DNA from 4 places in the Priestia sp. TRN 1309 genome. Region 1 is predicted to be linked to each of the others. Evidence: riboswitches for the same ligand, from Rfam matches in the RefSeq annotation. Region 1 holds a riboswitch; each other region holds the start of a gene.
What was found. Region 1 has a riboswitch for cobalamin ahead of ACRPLQ_RS09655 ((2Fe-2S) ferredoxin domain-containing protein). Riboswitches for the same ligand answer to the same signal wherever they lie in the genome.

Region 1 (4,873 bases):
AAAGCGGTTTTATTAAATCTCGTCATCTCGATGATAAAGCAAGCGTAGCTTTATTGCTTCAGCTCATGAAAACAATTCAAGAAGAGCAGATCGAACTGCCATACACTACGCACTTTCTTATTTCAAATAATGAAGAAATTGGATACGGAGGAAATTCTAATATTACGCCTCAAACGGTAGAATACTTAGCGGTTGATATGGGTGCCATGGGAGATGGACAATCTACTGATGAATACACCGTGTCTATTTGTGTAAAAGATTCAAGCGGCCCATATCATTACGGTTTGAGAAAGCATTTGGTGGAGCTAGCTAAGCAGCATGATATTCAGTACAAATTAGATATTTATCCGTTTTACGGATCAGATGCTTCTGCTGCTATTCGTGCCGGGCATGACATCGTACACGGCTTAATTGGTCCAGGAATTGATTCTTCTCATGCGTTTGAGAGAACGCATCAAGATTCATTAAACCATACGTACAAGCTTCTTTACCACTATGTGCAATCGAACATGGTTCTGCTTTAAGAAAGGAATATTTAATTAGTGTATTTTTATGCAAAACAAAGAGCAGGACGGGACTGTGATGTCTGTACTTTCCTTTCCTAAAAAAGAAGCCGGCTGTCCGGCTTCTTTTTTTAATAAATACTATATATTTTTTTACTGGTGAAGCAACAGTTGGTAAAAAAAGCACCTTTTTTAAAGAGGTATAATACGGCTTAAACCTTTTGTACATTTTGTTCATTTACAGAAGTTAAAATGTTTTTAAATTTTTAAAAGTTTCTTGTGACAAGTTTTGTAGAATGGGTTTTCAAAAGGATAGGGTTTCGTCATAATGTGGATATAGCGATCACTACAATAATCGGAGGCGAATCTTTTCATGTGGGTACTGACGGTATATGCTGGAAAAGAAATGAAAATGTTTGAATTTGAAACTGAAACGCAGGCGAGAGAAGCTTTTGCAAAAACAAATGGCTGTAAAGTTCTTTCAGAAGTCGTGTATTATAATGATCCTCATTTAACATTAGTAGCTATATAATGAAAAAACAAGAGCTGACTTTATGCTCTTGTTTTTTTATAGCTTCTTGTATCTTACGAAAAGAATAGAGTTGAAATAAAAAAAAATGTACGCTATGATATGGTAGTTACTTCTATTATTCTGATAGTTTAAAAGGTTCATATATATCAAACAGCAACAGTAAAGATGCCAAGAAGGCTTAATAGGGAAACTGGTGAAAGACCAGTACTGCCCCCGCAACTGTAAGTGTGGACGAACGAGTATAACCACTGTGGAAAAATCACGGGAAGGTTCTCAAGTAGAATGATACACAAGTCAGGAGACCTGTCTTTATTGTGAAGTTTCTATTTCTCCGGGGAGCGGGAAGGGAAACGTTGGCTTAAAGTGGCATTCGTGTACACTTTTATTCTGACGTTTTACCCGCTCGCATATTAGCGAAGCGGGTTTTTCTCGTAGCACAAAACTACATATCGTGCAAAAAAGGTGCGCAATGTTCACATTGCGTTAAATGGGAAGTCTGGTGTGAAGCCAGCGCGGTACCCGCCACTGTGAAGAGGAGCTGATTGCATATGCCACTGTATTCGGGAAGGCGCAATCAAGTGATGAATCGAAGTCAGGAAACCAGCCTTTTTCTAATGCGAAGCTTACCCTACGGGATATAGGTGGAAGTGCAAAAACTTAGTTTGAATTTTTCTGCGCCTCTATCATTGATAGAGGCGTTTTTTTAGTAAAGGAGCGAATAAGTGTGACGACGTGGAACTTAAATGGAACAAAACATCACGTATTGATTTGTAATGGAAGCAGCTGTATGAGAAAAGGTGGAGAAGAAGCCACGCAAGCTATTCGAAATAAAGTGACTGAACTGAATCTAGATGAAGCGGTTCACACAACCCGTACGCGCTGTAACGGAAGATGCAAAGATGCTCCTGTAGCTATCGTGTACCCTTCAGGAGATTGGTACAAGCAGGTCACTGAAAACGTAGCTCATCGAATTGTTGAAGAACATTTAGCAGGAGGCTGCAGTATAAAGGAATCACTTATTTATGAATATGATCAAAACGGTTTTGTTTCTCCGGAAAAGAGTGACTCCATAGAAGGAATTGACAAAGTAAAAAGTAACGCATAAAGGAGGAGCTAGCATGAAAGGTAAACTGTTAGTTATTGGATTCGGCCCAGGAAGCTTTGAACATATTACACAGCGAGCAAGAGAAGCCATTCAAGAAAGTGATATGATCATTGGTTATAAAACCTATGTGGAATTAATTCAAGGACTATTAACGAATCAGCAAATTATTAGTACAGGAATGACCGAAGAAGTAAGCCGTGCACAAGAAGCCGTAAAGCAAGCTGAAGCGGGAAAAACCGTGGCGGTCATTTCAAGCGGAGATGCAGGAGTATACGGAATGGCCGGCCTTGTGTATGAAGTGTTGATTGAAAAAGGATGGAAAAAAGAAACGGGCGTAGAGCTGGAAGTGATTCCTGGCATTTCGGCTATTAATTCATGCGCATCCCTCCTTGGGGCGCCCGTGATGCATGATGCCTGTACGATTAGTTTAAGTGACCACCTTACGCCTTGGGAGTTAATCGAAAAACGAATCGAAGCAGCTGCACAAGCAGATTTTGTAGTAGCTTTTTATAATCCGAAAAGCGGAAGACGCACAAGACAAATTGTGGAAGCGCAAAGGATTTTATTAAAATACCGTTCCCCCGATACGCCTGTTGGTCTTGTGAAAAGCGCTTATCGTGACCGTGAAGAAGTGGTAATGACCAATTTAAAAGACATGTTAAATCATGAAATAGGCATGCTGACTACCGTTGTTGTCGGAAATTCATCTACGTTCTTTTACGATGACTTAATGATTACACCGCGCGGGTATCAGCGTAAATATACCCTCAACCAAACAGAGCAGCCGCTAAGACCGCATCAGCGACTTCGAAAAGAAGCAGAACCATGGGCTCTTGATCAAGAGGAGACTGTAAAGCAAACGGCTTCAGCTATTGAAGATGTTCAGAACACAAAAGAAGAAAAAGCAGCTTCACGAGCTCTGGCAGAAGAAGCGCTTCAAGCAATTTTAGGTGAAACTACTTCACCGGTCGTACACCAGCCAATTGAGTCTATTTTTGAAGTGGCAGTTAGTCCAGGGCTTGCAAATAAGAAGTTTACGCCCGTTCAAATGACAACACTAGCAGAAGTTGTTGGTGAAAAAGGTACGATGGAGTATACGCCTGACCATCAAATCAAACTGCAAATTCCAACGGCTCAGCCAGATGTGATTATTAAAAAGCTCCAATCAGCTTCCTTTTTACTATCTCCAGTCGGAGACGTGTTTACAATTAAAGCGTGTGATTTTTGTGATGGAGAAAAAAGTGACGCCATCCCGCATACGGAACAATTACAAAAGCGTCTCGGTGGAATGGACATGCCAAAAGAGCTGAAGCTTGGTATTAATGGATGCGGTATGGCCTGTTACGGTGCTGTTCAAGAAGATATCGGCATTGTCTACAGAAAAGGTGCGTTTGACTTATTTTTAGGGGCTAAAACGGTTGGACGAAACGCCCATTCAGGTCAAATTGTGGCGGAAGGCATAGCGCCCGATGACATTGTTGAAATAGTGGAGAACATTGTCCATGAATATAAAGAAAAAGGTCATCCAAATGAGCGGTTTCATAAATTCTTTAAGCGTGTGAAGAATGTTTATGGATTCGACTATCAAGATATAACACCAAAAATAAAAGTAGAACCAGCTCCGTGTGGAGATTAAAAATGGGAGGGCATTATATGAAATCAGTTTTATTTGTCGGTCATGGAAGTAGAGATCCTGAAGGGAACGATCAAATTCGCGAGTTTATCTCGACTATGAAGCATGATTGGGACCCATCTATTTTAGTAGAAACGTGTTTTCTAGAGTTTGAACGTCCGAATGTAAGTCAAGGCATTGATACATGTGTGGCAAAAGGAGCGACAGATGTAGTTGTAGTTCCAATTATGCTCTTGCCAGCTGGCCACTCAAAAATACATATTCCGGCGGCTATAGATGAAGCTAAGGAAAAATATCTACACGTAAACTTCGTGTACGGACGTCCCATTGGCGTTCATGAAGAAGCCCTTGAAATTTTAAAAACGAGATTACAAGAATCAGGAGAAAATTTAGAAACTCCAGCTGAAGACACGGCTGTTATTGTCTTAGGGCGAGGAGGAAGCGATCCTGATGCAAACAGTGATTTATATAAAATTACGCGCCTTCTTTGGGAAAAAACAAACTACAAAATCGTCGAAACTTCTTTTATGGGCGTGACCGCTCCACTGATTGATGAAGGAGTGGAACGATGTTTAAAACTGGGCGCTAAAAAAGTGGTTATTCTCCCGTATTTCTTATTTACAGGAGTACTAATTAAGCGTTTGGAAGAAATGGTGAAGCAGTATAAAATGCAGCATGAAAACATTGAGTTTAAGCTAGCCGGCTATTTCGGTTTTCATCCAAAACTGCAGACAATTTTAAAAGAACGTGCTGAAGAAGGATTAGAAGGCGAAGTGAAAATGAACTGCGATACATGTCAATATCGCCTCGGCATTATGGAGCATATTGATCACCATCATCATCACGATCATGATCATGATCACGGGCACCATCACCACGATCACCATCATGACCATCACCACCATGAAGATAAGGTCGGCGAGTTAAAATGATTTTATTGTTAGCGGGAACTAGCGATGCACGTGCATTAGCTGTTCAAGTGAAAAAAGAAGGTTACGACGTTACGGCGACGGTTGTAACCGACAATGCAGCAATCGAATTACAGCGAGCAGAAGTGAAAGTGAAAATTGGACGTCTCACACAAGAAGATATGATGACTT
Region 2 (4,873 bases), on a different contig from region 1:
TAGGTTTCTCAGTTTCAATTTCAAAAAGAGAGCGTCTCTCTAATTGACATAGTGAGAGTTCCTCTTCGCTGCATGCGTATGTGTAGATATACTGAGGCAGCTGCGTATGGTTATTCAATATCGTATCATCCTTTATCGTATCTAATTATCCTTCTTCTCAAACAATAGCGAGAAAAGAAGAGAAAAGCAACGAATTTAAATATATTTGGCTGTGAATACTAAATTGAAGCGCTACATAGTCCACTTATTTGACAAAACATGCTAAAATAACTGATGATAACCTGCATGTGCTGCTGTTTATACAAAAGAACTGGATCAAGGTTTCTCAAAAATCATTTATACACTGCTGACATTTTGATGAATAGGAGAGGCTACGTGATGTCTAAAAGTGATCATGAAAAGCAACAGATGAGTCGGGCTGATATGAAAAAACAAGCTAAAACATCCTCGCAAAACCTTGTGATGAACGTACTCATTGCCATTGTATCTGCATGTATTTTAGCTCTTATTATAAATATTTTTGTACTAATGAAATGAGTCGTTATGCTGCTCATTTCTTTTTATTAGGTTCAGCTTTTATTGAAGAGTTTGAGGTCTCTTTCACTAGAGAGCACATTGTGAATAGCATATCTTTTTTTTACAAATGATAGTTGTGATATGATAAAGCAATAATACATTAGACAAAAAGCTGGAGGTTACTTAGTATGCCATTACTTAGATTTGATGTAATAGAAGGAAGAGACGAAAAAGAGTTAAAAGCATTACTAGACGCTACTCATCGAGCGATGCTAGAAGCCTTTGGCGTCCCAGAACGCGATCGTTATCAAATTGTACATCAGCATCCTGCTCATGAAATGATTATTGAAGATACAGGTCTTGGCTTTGAGAGAAGCAAGGATTTGGTTATTATAAGTGTGACGAGCAAACAGCGAACAGAAGAGCAAAAACAAGCTCTTTACAAATTAATTGTAAAAGAGCTGGGAGAAAGCTGCGGAATTCAGCCAAGCGACATTATGATTTCAATTGTTGAAAACGGTAATGCTGACTGGAGCTTTGGTATGGGAGAAGCTCAATTCTTAACTGGGAAATTATAAAATGGTTTATTATCTAGAGAAGCCCTTATTTCTAAGGGCTTTTTCTCATTTTGTCTATAAAAATATTATTCTCTTAGTCACATCTTACTCAAAATTAAATACAGACATCTGTCAAATGAATGATACAATAAGCTTATATGCCGTTTTGAGTGGGAAAACCAAAAAAGAGTTCGGCGTACTAACTTCAGAACAACAATAATTTTACATAAAGATGTAAAGATTTAAAGGTTAAAAGAGAAATGTATAAAATCTGTAAAACAAAAGAACAGTTACGCGTTAAACATAGGAGTAAAAGGTTCTTCACGTGTTTTTTCGGATAATAAGAGAAAGTAATTTTGATCATTGAGGAGGAACTTAGAATGTTTGGATTTGATGCAGATGTATCGCCATTAGTGCGAATTAAAGTAATTGGAGTCGGCGGTGGAGGAAATAACACCGTTAACCGTATGATTGAACATGGTGTACAAGGGGTAGAATTTATCGCCGTTAATACGGATGCTCAGGCGCTTAATTTATCTAAAGCAGATGTGAAAATGCAGATTGGTGCGGCATTAACGCGAGGATTAGGTGCAGGAGCTAATCCAGAAGTAGGAAGAGAAGCTGCAGAAGAAAGCAGAGAGCAAATTCAAGAAGTACTGCAAGGCGCAGATATGGTATTCGTAACAGCTGGCATGGGGGGAGGCACTGGTACTGGAGCAGCTCCGGTTATTGCCCAAATTGCCCGTGAACTAAATGCTTTAACAATTGGAGTAGTTACTCGCCCTTTCAAGTTTGAAGGAAATAAACGTACCAAGCAAGCAGTAGGCGGTATTACTGCGATGAATGAATCGGTAGATACCCTTATTGTCATTCCAAACGACCGCTTGCTTGAAATCGTTGATAAAAAGACACCTATGCTTGAAGCATTCCGTGAAGCAGATAATGTTCTTCGCCAAGGTATTCAAGGTATTTCAGATTTAATCGCTGTTCCGGGGCTGATTAACCTTGACTTTGCTGATGTAAAAACAATTATGTCTAATCAAGGATTTGCGCTTATGGGTATCGGACGAGCTTCGGGATCAGATCGAGCAATTGAAGCAGCGAAAAAAGCGATTTCTAGTCCGCTGCTAGATGCATCGATTGATGGAGCAAGAGGCGTGCTGCTGAACATTACGAGCGGCAGCAGCCTGAGTCTTTACGAAGTACAGGAAGCAGCAGATATTGTCACGTCCGCTTCTGATCAGGACTTAAATATGATTTTTGGATCTGTGATTAATGAAGATTTAAAGGACGAAATGATGGTAACCGTTATTGCCACTGGATTTGATGATGAAGATATTTCACCATCAGCTTCCACTTCTAGAGTTTCAAGAGCACGCTACTAAATTAAATAACCAGCTTTTATGGTGGCAATTGTTTTTCAATTGCCTTAAAAGGGAATCCGGTGAAAATCCGGAGCGGTCCCGCCACTGTAACAAGGAGCCTTATGTCAAAAAGCCACTGTCTATTTAGAGACGGGAAGGCGGTATAAGGCAATGACTTGAAGCCAGGAGACCTGCCATAAATCGCAGCACACAATAACCTACGAGGATAGGGAGGTGTTTTGGCAGAATCAAAAATACGATAAACAAGGGATACGTTTATCTGAATTTGTTGTGAAGGCAAGCACTTCTTTTTAGAAGTGCTTTTTTTTGTGTATTAAAATAGAAGGTGGAAAAATGAATGATAAATAATAAAAAACTTGTATCTATGATATTTCTCGTGTTACTTTGCCTCACTGCTTGCGCTCCTAATGAAGAGAGCGTAAGTATAAAAGAAAGAAAGAAAACGGATAAAAGTGTGACGTTTTTATTTAATTTTACATCTGCAACGCTTGATCCTCATACGGACGATAATTATACAGCAGTTCGTGGGGGAGTAGGGGAGACGCTTGTTAAAATCAACGACGATTTAAAAATAAAGCCTTGGCTTGCTGAAAAGTGGGAAACGAAAGATAACGGCCTTACATGGACATTTATGATAAGAAAGAACATCACGTTTCAAAATGGAAAAGCGCTGAATGCAAATGCCGTTAAGTCTTCTCTTCAAAGAACGATAGACCAAAGTTATGCGATGAAAAACGCTTTAAATATTAAAGAAATGAAAGCGAACAGTCATGCGCTGACAATTACATTAAAAGAAACAATGCCTAAATTTCCTTCTGAATTAGTGCATCCAAATACAGCTATTATAGATGTTGATGCTTCTAATATAGCTAAGAAGCCCATTGGTACGGGTCCATTTCGCGTCTTGTCTTTTGATCAAGGAAATCAAGTAAAATTAGAAAGATATGAAAATTATTGGGGTGGAAAAGTGAAATTGAAAAGTGCGATCTTTGGATTTAACGAAGATGCTAATGCGCGAGTTGCTGCTCTTCAATCTGGAACAGCCGATATTATTTATCGCCCGCCTTTAGAAAGCTTGGGCACTTTACAAACAGATCCGTCTTTTAAAGTAAGTGGAGTACCTAGTGTGCGCACCCATTTATTGCTTTACAATCAAACTAATGACGCATTAAAAGACGAAAATGTAAGAAAAGCTATCGATACCTTATTGAACCGAAAAGAAATTGTTAGCAGCATCATGAACAATCAAGCGGCAGCGGCTCGAGGTCCATTTTTACCCCAATTACCTTTTGCTGATAGTACTGCTAATGAGCAAAGAGGTATGACATCTGCTAAAAAATATTTAGAGAAAGCAGGCTATCAAATCAAAAATGACAAAGCAATCAAAAATGGAAAGCCACTATCGCTCTCTCTTGTCACATATAGTTCTTTGCCAGAACTGCCTTTAATTGCTCAGCTTATACAGTCTAATGCCAAAGAGTTAGGAATTACTATTAAGATTCACCTAGTTGAAGATAGCGATGAATATGTAATGGCAAAAGATGATTGGGATTTAGCATTGTACAGCCTTATCACAGCACCTAGAGGAGATGCCAGCTATTATTTAAGTACGAACTATTTGCCCGGCGGTGGTTTAAATGCCAGCCGGATTAATGATGATACGCTAACAAAAATGATAGAACAGTTAAATTCAACAGTAGATGACGCAAAACGAGATCAGTTAGCCAAACAAGCAACCGCTTTGATTAATAGAAAAATGCTGACGTCATCGATTGTACATCCAAACATTGTTGTTGCTTATAATCAAAAAGTGAAAAACTGGACAACAAATCCAAGCGAGTATTATATGCTGACTCAGCATTTAGACGTAACGCCGTAGTTAACATTGCAGCATAAGCAGAGAAAAGAAAAAGTATACAATGATCGTTAAAAGGATGTGACAGTAAACGTGCAAGAAGTACAAATGTATCAAATTAAAGAAGTAAAAGAAAAGGATGCTGAAGTGATTCAGTTTGTCATGAATATGCGGAATGAGCTATTTCCTATGCTGGAAAAAAATCAGCTTCCTGTGGATTTGCTTCATTTTAATGAACATTACGTTCAAGCGAAAGACGCTGCTTTTTTTGCAGCTGTTACGGAAAATCAACAAGTAATTGGAACCATTGGTTTATACGCTTACGATGGACGGTTTCATGCATTAAAAGAGCGATATGAACATAGAACTGCAGCTGAGGTTGTAAAATGCTATGTCGATCCAGCGTACCGGCGTCTAGGCATTGGACAGCAGCTGTTAAAAGCAGTTGAACAATTTGCCCAAAGTCATTTTTATGACACGCTGTATCTGCATACTCATCCTTTCTTACCTGGCGCTATTCCTTTTTGGGCTTCACAAGGCTTTATCAAAAGGCTAGCTGA
Region 3 (4,873 bases), on a different contig from region 1:
AAGCTGCGAAAGCATAATGCGCTTGAAGATCTCAATAGCAGGCACTGTTTCTCTTGAAAGCTGTTCATTGTTTACACACTCAGCGTAACGAGTGCGGAACGAACCGCTGCCTTCTTCTTCATCATAAAAATCTTCTAACGAGTAGCCCATCAGCGTACGAACTTCGTGAGGATCGAATAAGTGCCAGTCTTCACGTGCTTCTACTTTTTCCATAAACAAATCTGGCAAACATACGCCAGTGAATAAATCATGCGTGCGCTGGCGTTCATCACCATTGTTCAAACGCGCGTCTAAGAATGAAAAAATGTCTTTATGCCAAACGTCTAAATATACGGCAATAGCTCCTTGTCGTTGACCTAGCTGATCGACACTTACAGCCGTATTATTTAGCTGTTTCATCCATGGAATTGTTCCTGATGATACGCCTTTAAAACCTTTTATATCACTTCCTCGGCTTCTAATATGACCGAGGTAGACACCAATTCCGCCTCCATTTTTACTAAGCGTGGCCAAATCTGTATTGCTATCATAAATACCGCGTAAGCTGTCATCAATCGTATCAATAAAGCAGCTAGATAGCTGTCCGTAGCTCTTTCCTGCGTTTGAGAGTGTTGGTGTGGCAACCGTCATATATAGACTAGAAAGCGCCCAGTACGCTTCTTTTACTAATGCTGTTCGATTTTCTTTCTTTTCTTGAGACATCAGCGTCATAGCAATGATAAGAAAACGTTCTTGCGGTAATTCGTATACACGCTTATCATGTGATGTCGCTAAATAGCGATCTGCTAATGTCAGCAATCCAATGTATGTAAATAAACGATCGCGTTCAGGAATAATGACTGAAGCAATTTCATTAATTTCTTCTTCTGTATATGTTTTTAATAGCTGTTTATTATAAATGCCGATTTTTGTTAGTTCTTGAATAAGCTGATAAAACGAACCGTACTTCTCTTTTTTATCATAACCTCGGTTGTCCGCTGCTTTTCGATATAGTTCGTTTAAGTAGACGTCTGCCGCCACGTACGTCCAATCTGGTTCTTCCATTGAAATACGCTCTAGGGCTGCCAAAATTAGTACGTTTGCAACCTTTTCGTCCGTCATATTTTCCTTTACTGTAACAGTTTGAATAACCTTTTCCTCATACAAAGAAAAATCAAGTTGCGTAAATTCTTTTTTTAAACGTTCAATATATGCAGTTAATTCATGTAGAATTGTAGGCTTTAATGTATTCACCATAAATATGGCTCCTCTCTTCACTTCAAAATAAAAAATCGCTCACCGTACCTCGGTGAGCGAATAGAACGAAGATAGAAGAAGACACTAAGTCTTTTCTCAATCCTCGCTCTACCCTCTCACCTCCCGAAGAAGATAAAACGACATAAAAAAGGCAGGTCTCCTGACTTATGCTTCTTTTTACTTTAAGGCCTTCCCATGATGTTTACTCACAGTGGATCTCCTTATTTCATCAGCATTCACAGTTGCGGGGACAGCTTTGGATTTTCACCAAATTCCCTTTTAAGTCTTTTTATCAGACACCTTTTTCACTGGAAAACACAAAATATAGTATTTTATTATTGTTTAACAAACAACATATTGTGTTATGTTATAAACACATTATATAGGACAACTTAGAAAACTATCAACCTATTTTCAAAAATAATTTTGTTTTTTACGATAAAATCCTTCGACTTTTTTCATCAAACTACTCCATCATAACATGTTTTGACACGCTTGATGGAACAATGTGCTCTTTTTAAAAAATTTGTCCTATTTTTCTACTAAACATTGCCAACATCAATAAAAAAACCGTTTTTCATAAAAAACGGTTTTTAATTATTTGTATTCTTTTTCAAATGCTGTGATTGTTTTGATAAACTTTTTATCAATATCGTATCCGATCCCCGGTTTTTCCTTCACCTTTATTACTCCGGCTTCTACCTCTACTTCGGGCTTAATAATATCTTTTTCCCAATAGCGAGACGACGCAGAAATGTCACCTGGTATCGTGAAAGAAGGCAGTGTGGCAAGGGCGATGTTATGAGCTCGTGAAATCCCGGCTTCTAACATTCCGCCAACCCAAAGCCTTACACCATGTAGGGCGCATAAATCATGAATTTTTTTTGCTACAGACATTCCGCCAACTCGACCGATTTTCACATTGATAATCTTGCAGCTTTTTTGTTCGATTGCATGACGTGCATCTTCATAGCTCACAATACTTTCATCTAAGCAAATCGGCGTCTTCATTTGCTTTTGTAATAATCGATGATCAAGGATATCATCCGAACTTAACGGCTGTTCGATCATCATTAAATTCAATTCATCTAGTTTTTTCAATGAATCACTATCGCTTAACGTATAGGCTGAATTGGCATCAGCCATAAGAGGAATGCTTGGAAATTCATCTCGAATTTGTTTCAGTAGCTCATAGTCAGCGCCTGGCTTAATTTTCACTTTAAAGCGCTTATAACCATCTTTCATATAAGTCTTTATTTGTTCTTTCATGATGGAAATATCATTTAAGCCAACTACCACTCCAGCTTCTACAGCAGGCCTTATTCCGCCAATTACTTCAGCTAAGGGCTTATTTTGGCGCTTTGCATACAAATCCCATACAGCACAGTCCAAAGCTGCTTTAGCCATGTTGTTCCGCTTTAGAGGTTTGAATAACTTTTGAACATCCTCTGGTTTTTGAAGCTGCTGGTGAAGAAGCGAAGGAATTAAAAAATCGTCTAACATATGAAAACATGTCTGAATCGTTTCTTCCGTATACCAAGGAGATGAAAAAGCAACGACTTCTCCCCATCCTGTAAATCCTTTTTCATCTTCTACTTCAAGCAAAATCAATTCTCGATCCTGGACCGTACCATAGCTTGTTGAAAAAGGAGAAAGAAGCTTCATGTCAATTTTATAAAGATGTACTTTTTTGATAATCATCGATTAAATTCCTTTCTGTATGAACGATGATAGCTTCCGGCGTATGATTTTATTAGAGGCCGTTCGCGGCAGCTCCTCTACTCGAACGAAATACTTTGGAAGTTTGTACTTTGCTAAAAATTGTTGAATGTGTAAAGATAACTCTTCATCTGAAACGTCTTCGTTTATAACAATGCATGCTGCAGGAACTTGTCCCCATTTTCCATCGGCTACTCCCGTTACACCGGCCTCTTTAACAGCGGGATGCTTCAACAAAACATTTTCAATTTCAGCTGGATATACATTTTCTCCACCTGAAATAATAAGGTCCGAGCGTCTGTCTAATACATATAGAAAGCCTTCTTCATCCACTTTCCCGATATCTCCTGTATAGAACCAGCCTTGTTGAAGGGCTTTTTTAGTAGCTTCAGGTTTATTTAAATATCCTTTTGTAACATTTGGACCTTTAACAATGATTTCTCCTGCTTCACGTGTTTCATTTCCATTCTCATCTACAATTTTCATTGCACACGGAAATAATGGTTTACCTGCTGATCCCAGTTTTCGCAAACTATCTTCAGGTGAAAGCGTAACGAACTGTGAAGATGTTTCTGTCATTCCATACGTTTGATAAACAGGAATTTCTTTATTCACACAAGCCTCTAAAATAGTAAGCGGTGCGGGTCCTCCTCCTAAAAGCATACAGCGAAATGTATTTGGATATTTACGTTCAGCTAATTCATCCAGCATATTCGATAGCATGGAAGTGACAACCGAAATAATTGTTACTCCTTTGTTTTCAATGGCTTCATTCACCGCTCTTGCTTCAAATCGTTCTTCTAAAATGATTTTCATTCCGTAAAAGACGCTCCGCATTAAAATGGATAATCCGCTAATATGAAACAAAGGAACCGCTATAAGCCAGCAGTCTTTTTCATTTAATCCTAAATTAAGCGCTGAACCAATAGAACTCCACCAGTGATTTCCATATGTCTGCAGCACTCCTTTTGGATTACCTGTTGTTCCAGACGTATACATAATGGTGAACGTCTCCTCGAGATTCCACGTTTTCTGAAAATACGTTTCTGTTTCTGGAGAACTTTTTAAAGAAGATAAAGGAAGCTGAGTAATGGAACTTTGGAACTCTCTCGTTAAAAATGCTTCATCCGTAATAAGCAACGACACGTTTGCATCTGTTAGCTGATAATTGATTTCTTCATTTGTCAAACGCGTATTGACGAGCAGCACCCGAGCGCCAATATAAGAAACCGCATGTAAAATCTCAATAAACTCCACGCTGTTTTTCATGCATAAAGCAATGGTATCACCTTGCTTTACACCGTTAAACGAAAGCTGCTGCGCTACTTTTTGAACACGCTTATGAAGCTCTTGAAAAGTAAGCAACGTTTGCGGTGTTTCTACCGCCACTCGGTTTGGCGTCAAATATGCTCTTTGCATAAGCCCATTAGGAATCGTTTGGCCACTCATAAATTTCTCTCCTTTTTATACTAATTAACTAAATCAAATTGAAAAAACAGCCTGATGATAATCACCAAGCTGTTTCAGCTGTTTAAGGGAAACGTGGGAACTGTTGGAAGTCTGGATTGCGTTTTTCCTTAAATGCATCGCGACCTTCTTTTGCCTCGTCCGTTGTGTAATAAAGAAGCGTTGCGTCACCCGCAAATTGCTGGATACCAGCTAAGCCGTCCGTATCAGCATTAAATGCTGCTTTTAAGAAACGAAGAGCGGTTGGACTTTTTTCTAACATCTCTTCACACCATTGAATTGTTTCAGCTTCAAGCTGTTCTAATGGAACGACCGTGTTTACTAATCCCATGTCTAGTGCTTCTTGAGCGTTGTACTGACGACATAAGAACCAGATCTCACGCGCTTTCTTATGGCCTACGATGCGAGCTAAGTAACCAGAGCCATATCCTGCATCGAAGCTTCCAACTTT
Region 4 (4,873 bases), on a different contig from region 1:
GACATCTAAGCCGATGTCTTCTTGAATTTCAATCCATTTTTTGATTTCAGCGTTAATGTACGCTTCATATGCTTCATCGCTTAACTCTCCTTTACGCCACTTCAGACGCTCTTTTCGCACTTCTTTTGTTTGCGGAAAGCTTCCAATTGTTGTCGTTGGAAGAAGCGGCAGTTGAAACGCTTCTTGCTGAACGCGTTGACGTACGTCAAACGACGCTTGGCGCTGTGCTTTATAGCTGTGCAGCTGCTTCAGCTCTTTTTGCACGTCTTGATGGTTTCGAAAAGATGATCCATTTAATGCTTGAATCGCCTGTTTACTTTCACTTATTTCTTTTTCTATTGCTTCTTTTCCTTGCTGCACCGCTTTTGTTAAAAGCGTGATTTCCTTTAGCTTTTCATCTGCAAAAGACAGCGCGTTTTTTAGAATTGGCTCAATGGTTTTTTCGCTTTTCACCGTGACAGGAACATGTAATAAACTTGATGAAGGCTGCAGAATCAAACGGTCTTTTGATACGGCTTCTTCAATTTCACTGATTGTTAAAAGCTGTTCGTCCAAGTTTTCACGCCAAATGTTTCGTCCGTCAATCACTCCTGCTGCCAGCACTTTATCAGTTGGAAACCCATATTTATTAAGCGCCGTGAGATTTTCGCCTCGGTCATGTACAAAATCCAATCCAATTCCGTGAACAGGAAGAGCAACTACTTCTTTATAGTAATCTACGCTGTCAAAATACGTCTGCAAAATGACTTTTACATTCGGTGCCGCTTTTTTCAAAGCTTCATAGACTTCTTTATACAGTGCCAGGTCTTCTTTTGATAGCGTTGTAGCTAAAACCGGCTCATCTATTTGTACCCACTCCACGCCTTCTGCCTGCAGCTCCGCTAAGATTGTTGCATAAAGAGGAACAAATTGTTCAACTACTTTTTTAAACTCACTTTTTTTATATCCTTTTGACAGCTTCACAAATGTTACTGGACCTAAAATAACGGGTTTGCCTTTGATATTCAGCTTTTGTTTTGCTTCTTTGTAAAATTGAAGCGGGCGATTTTCTACAAGTGCTGGCGTACATTCCTCAAGCTCGGGTACAATGTAGTGATAATTTGTGTTAAACCATTTTGTCATCGTAGAGGCTACCGCACCTTTTGTTCCTCGGGCGATGTCAAAATACGTTTCAAGGGATACCGGGCCTCCGCTATATTCAAAGCGCTTTGGCACCAAACCAAACATAGCGGCTGTATCTAACACGTGATCGTATAAGCTAAAATCGCCGACTGGAATTAATTCAATTCCTGCGTCACGCTGTTTTTTCAGATGCCCAAGACGAAGAGCTTCAATTTCCTGAAGAAAGATATCTTTCTCTAGCTTTCCTGCCCAAAACTGCTCAAGCGCTTTTTTCCATTCTCGTTTTTCACCAATTCTTGGATAACCTACATTTGAACTTTTTACACTGCTCATTTTTTCCACTCCCTATATATTTTTTTATCGCTAAACTAAAAAATCTCCCTTTTCGAAATGAAAAGAGAGATGATACGCATACTTAACTAAAGTTGAGATAGCCTGTTTTTCTCAACACGTATTCCTCACTCCTCTCTATATCCCGTAGAGCTTAAGTGCATACAACAGGCAGGTCTCCTGACTTAGGTTCATCGCTTCCTATCCCTTCCCATTTCAACATGAAACAGTGGTTAATAAGTTGCTCCCCATTACAGTGGCGGGACCGCGCCGGCTTTTCACCGGTCTTCCCTTTTAAGCTGCGTACATTCGTTACACAGCACCTGATGCATTTCTATGAAATTGTTCATTCAAAACATATTCACATAAAATAAAAAGCCTCTCTATCATGAATAGAGAGGCATAGTATCTATGAAATCCTCTCTTATTTTTCAAAGCTGTACGCTTTGCAGGATGTAGCACCTTTTTAACAAGATTGTTAAATGGTTGCCGGGCTTCACAGGGCCAGTCCCTCCGCCTCTCTCAATAAGAGTTTTAATTGTTTATAATATTTTGAATGTAGAGTCATCTTAACACCTTACATTTATGTTGTCAAAAGAAATTTCAAAAAAATTAGTTTTCAGGAGGCGTTGACGCTAATTTTTGCCTTAATAATTTGTAATCATCTTTTCGATGTGTTTCGATCAAGTCTTTTGCTCCTTGATGATACCCTGAAGAATAGATGTACTCTACCGCCGTTTCGATAAGCATTCTCTTTTCTTCCGCACATTCTCGGTCCATTAGGGGGAACAGTCTACCTAAAAGGTCATTTAAATCTTCCTTAATAAAACGATTGAGTCCTTCTTGCATCTTTTCGTTTGCCATGATAGCTCCTCCATTTGCTGTGTATGTTTTAAGCCTCTATAAACACGCATTTCACTGTGAATGTTAAGATAAAGTTAAGTCATTAAACAGTATATCAAGTGAATATTTTTCTTCAATTACATATGTAATACAAATATATGACAAATATAGAGAATATATCATCATTCACTATCTATTATAACGCTTGACTGGGCCTTCTGCTACAAGGTTTCGTACGGTTTTCCAAAAGAGGTTGAGACATAACCAAGTGAATCCAATCTAAAGGCAAATGGGATACATGAGCTGAATCGCTTGTGACACCGCAGTTGATTTCCGTACAAGACTTCGCTTTCCGCGGGCGGTCACTGAGCCTCCTCGTCGCATAAGCTCCTGTGGGGTCTCACGTGTTCCGCTTTTCCCGCAGGAGTCTTCGTCTTGTGCTCCAATCACCTGCTAGAAAGACCTATACACATGAAATCTACGTTTACCCTAATAAAAAAATGAACCACTAATCAAGATGCTTGATTAGTGGTTCATTTTTCATTTCGCCTAAAACCCTTTTTTCCCAGCCTCTTTTTTTTGAACCTAGCTTTCTACTTTCTTGTTTTTACAAACAACTTCTTCGAGGTCGTCCAAAATCCTTCCAAAGAAGAGGTCCTAAAATGTCGTACCGGCTAACAAAAAACTCCGTAAAATTATAATTATTTAAAATTAAAGGCGGTTCAAAATCAAGGGGTGCACCCGCGCCTCCTGATAATACAAAATCAGTACCTCTTCCAAGCGTAAACGACCCGTTTCTGTTTTTTCTAATAAACTGCTCGTCATACGCATGCACGTGGCTGACTAACACTTTTTTCACGCGATGTTCTTGAATTAAATCAAAAAATTCTTGACTTTGAGGAGTCGTTACAGGAAAACCTCCCAGGTCTGACCACCGGCCAATATTTGGCTGCGCATGCATGGCTACAACGGTATTACGAGGAGCATCCTCTAGCTGCTGCTCTAAATAATTCAGCTCTCTATCTGTAAATCCATATATTTTATTCTTGGGACTGATGATATTATTTAATGCGATGCACCGGAAGTTAAAGACAGGAATATCAATGACCCAGTGCACTTTTCCGATAGTGGCTCTGAAGTTTTCGAGGTTGCTTTCTTCAAGGTTTAATTCATCATGATTCCCTACGCATACAAACACGGGAATGTTTGGTGCTATTTTTTCGACAACTTTAACAAAGTGCTCCAAATACCTCTTTTCTCCTGTATACACGGTGTCTCCCCCATGAATAATAAACAGCGGATTCAATTCCACCGCCTTTTTTAACACAAGCTCAAATTCACCGCTCATCGTGTAACAATTATCGTTTGGTCCGTCACCTCTACTGTCGCCCATAAAAACAAAGTTGAATGGATCTCTCGGATTTAATTGTTTAATTCTTTGCTTTAATAACTTTTCAGAACGTTCATGAAGCGTCAAATTCATCAACTAGTTAATCCCCCTATTACTAAATAAATTTAGTTAAAAGTAAACATGCTTACTTATTTATATGGAAATTTGCTGATGAAGGTCACTATCTTCTTGTAAGAAGAACGCACATTTAAATTAGTTTCCATAGCCTATCTATTCTTTCATTTTGTTAAGCACGGATAGGACAACATAAAAGCTAGAATCTCAGTATCTATTAATAAGAGCTGGAGCATAATCCAAAGACGAGCAAAGGCCGACATGAGCTGAACCGCTTGTTGCCCCGCAGTTGATTTCCGTGCAAGGCTTCGCTTTGCTCTCCAATCAACTGCTAGAAGAAATGAAACAGCTGAAACCTGCGTTCACCATAAAAAACGAACCACTAATCAAAGTGTTTGATTAGTGGTTCGTTTTTCACTTCAGCTAAAATATTTTTATCTCAGCACCTTACATTTAAAACATTTACGACAATTAAACGTATTTATTACGCTCAACTGGACTTAACGAATTTCTTTCAGAACGAGCTGCCATGTCTGTTTCAATTTGCTCTAGACTGCGCCCTTTAGTTTCGACAACTACAAAGCGTATGAAGAATAATCCGAGAATACAAATGATCCCAAACGTTGAAAAGATCACACCTAAGCTAAACTGATCGGCTAAAATAGGAAACACAAGCCCTACTGCAAGCGATCCTGTCCAGTTAAAGGCAGATGAAATACCAGCACCGATTCCGCGCACAGAAAGCGGGAAAATTTCTCCTACAATGATCCACGTAAGGGGCGCCCAAGAAAACGCATAGCACAGGATAAAGCAGCAAAGTGCAATTAACGTAACCCAGTTAACAACGGATTCATTAACGCCTACTGCTCCAAGAATAGCCGGTGTAAAAAAGGAAAGAGCCATTCCCGCTCCGCCAACCGTAAGAATGGTACGGCGGTTGAATTTATCAACAAACTGCAGAAAAATAAGTGTTGTCACAACGAAGATTACCCCAACAATAACCGTAAAACCAGCAGCTACCTGCGGCGCTAAACCAACTTGACGGGCAATGCTTGTTGCATAATAAACAATTGAGTTGGAGCCTTGAATCTGCTGAAAAGTTGCCATTCCGAC

Region 2: linked by a shared signal. The riboswitch ahead of nikA (nickel ABC transporter substrate-binding protein) and the one ahead of ACRPLQ_RS09655 ((2Fe-2S) ferredoxin domain-containing protein) in region 1 are both predicted to bind cobalamin.
Region 3: linked by a shared signal. The riboswitch ahead of ACRPLQ_RS24435 (ribonucleoside-diphosphate reductase subunit alpha) and the one ahead of ACRPLQ_RS09655 ((2Fe-2S) ferredoxin domain-containing protein) in region 1 are both predicted to bind cobalamin.
Region 4: linked by a shared signal. The riboswitch ahead of metE (5-methyltetrahydropteroyltriglutamate--homocysteine S-methyltransferase) and the one ahead of ACRPLQ_RS09655 ((2Fe-2S) ferredoxin domain-containing protein) in region 1 are both predicted to bind cobalamin.

The regions. Positions count from the first base shown of each region.
Region 1 covers NZ_JBOZGM010000002.1:465,905-470,777, forward strand. Annotated here, with positions in the region: gene ACRPLQ_RS09645 (M42 family metallopeptidase) at 1-524, shown strand, start outside; gene ACRPLQ_RS09650 (hypothetical protein) at 877-1,035, shown strand; cobalamin riboswitch at 1,182-1,360, shown strand; cobalamin riboswitch at 1,479-1,658, shown strand; gene ACRPLQ_RS09655 ((2Fe-2S) ferredoxin domain-containing protein) at 1,760-2,140, shown strand; gene cobJ (precorrin-3B C(17)-methyltransferase) at 2,154-3,776, shown strand; gene ACRPLQ_RS09665 (sirohydrochlorin chelatase) at 3,794-4,705, shown strand; gene cobK (precorrin-6A reductase) at 4,702-4,873, shown strand, end outside.
Region 2 covers NZ_JBOZGM010000008.1:32,371-37,243, forward strand. Annotated here, with positions in the region: gene ACRPLQ_RS23815 (TRM11 family SAM-dependent methyltransferase) at 1-118, opposite strand, end outside; gene ACRPLQ_RS23820 (hypothetical protein) at 379-537, shown strand; gene ACRPLQ_RS23825 (tautomerase family protein) at 705-1,094, shown strand; gene ftsZ (cell division protein FtsZ) at 1,454-2,458, shown strand; cobalamin riboswitch at 2,461-2,651, shown strand; gene nikA (nickel ABC transporter substrate-binding protein) at 2,796-4,337, shown strand; gene ACRPLQ_RS23840 (GNAT family N-acetyltransferase) at 4,407-4,873, shown strand, end outside.
Region 3 covers NZ_JBOZGM010000009.1:14,979-19,851, reverse strand. Annotated here, with positions in the region: gene ACRPLQ_RS24435 (ribonucleoside-diphosphate reductase subunit alpha) at 1-1,236, opposite strand, end outside; cobalamin riboswitch at 1,370-1,555, opposite strand; gene menC (o-succinylbenzoate synthase) at 1,834-2,937, opposite strand; gene ACRPLQ_RS24425 (o-succinylbenzoate--CoA ligase) at 2,941-4,404, opposite strand; gene menB (1,4-dihydroxy-2-naphthoyl-CoA synthase) at 4,487-4,873, opposite strand, start outside.
Region 4 covers NZ_JBOZGM010000001.1:947,329-952,201, reverse strand. Annotated here, with positions in the region: gene metE (5-methyltetrahydropteroyltriglutamate--homocysteine S-methyltransferase) at 1-1,455, opposite strand, end outside; cobalamin riboswitch at 1,606-1,794, opposite strand; SAM riboswitch class I at 1,874-1,984, opposite strand; gene ACRPLQ_RS05020 (hypothetical protein) at 2,065-2,316, opposite strand; gene ACRPLQ_RS05015 (hypothetical protein) at 2,575-2,745, opposite strand; gene ACRPLQ_RS05010 (metallophosphoesterase family protein) at 2,903-3,778, opposite strand; gene ACRPLQ_RS05005 (sugar porter family MFS transporter) at 4,232-4,873, opposite strand, start outside.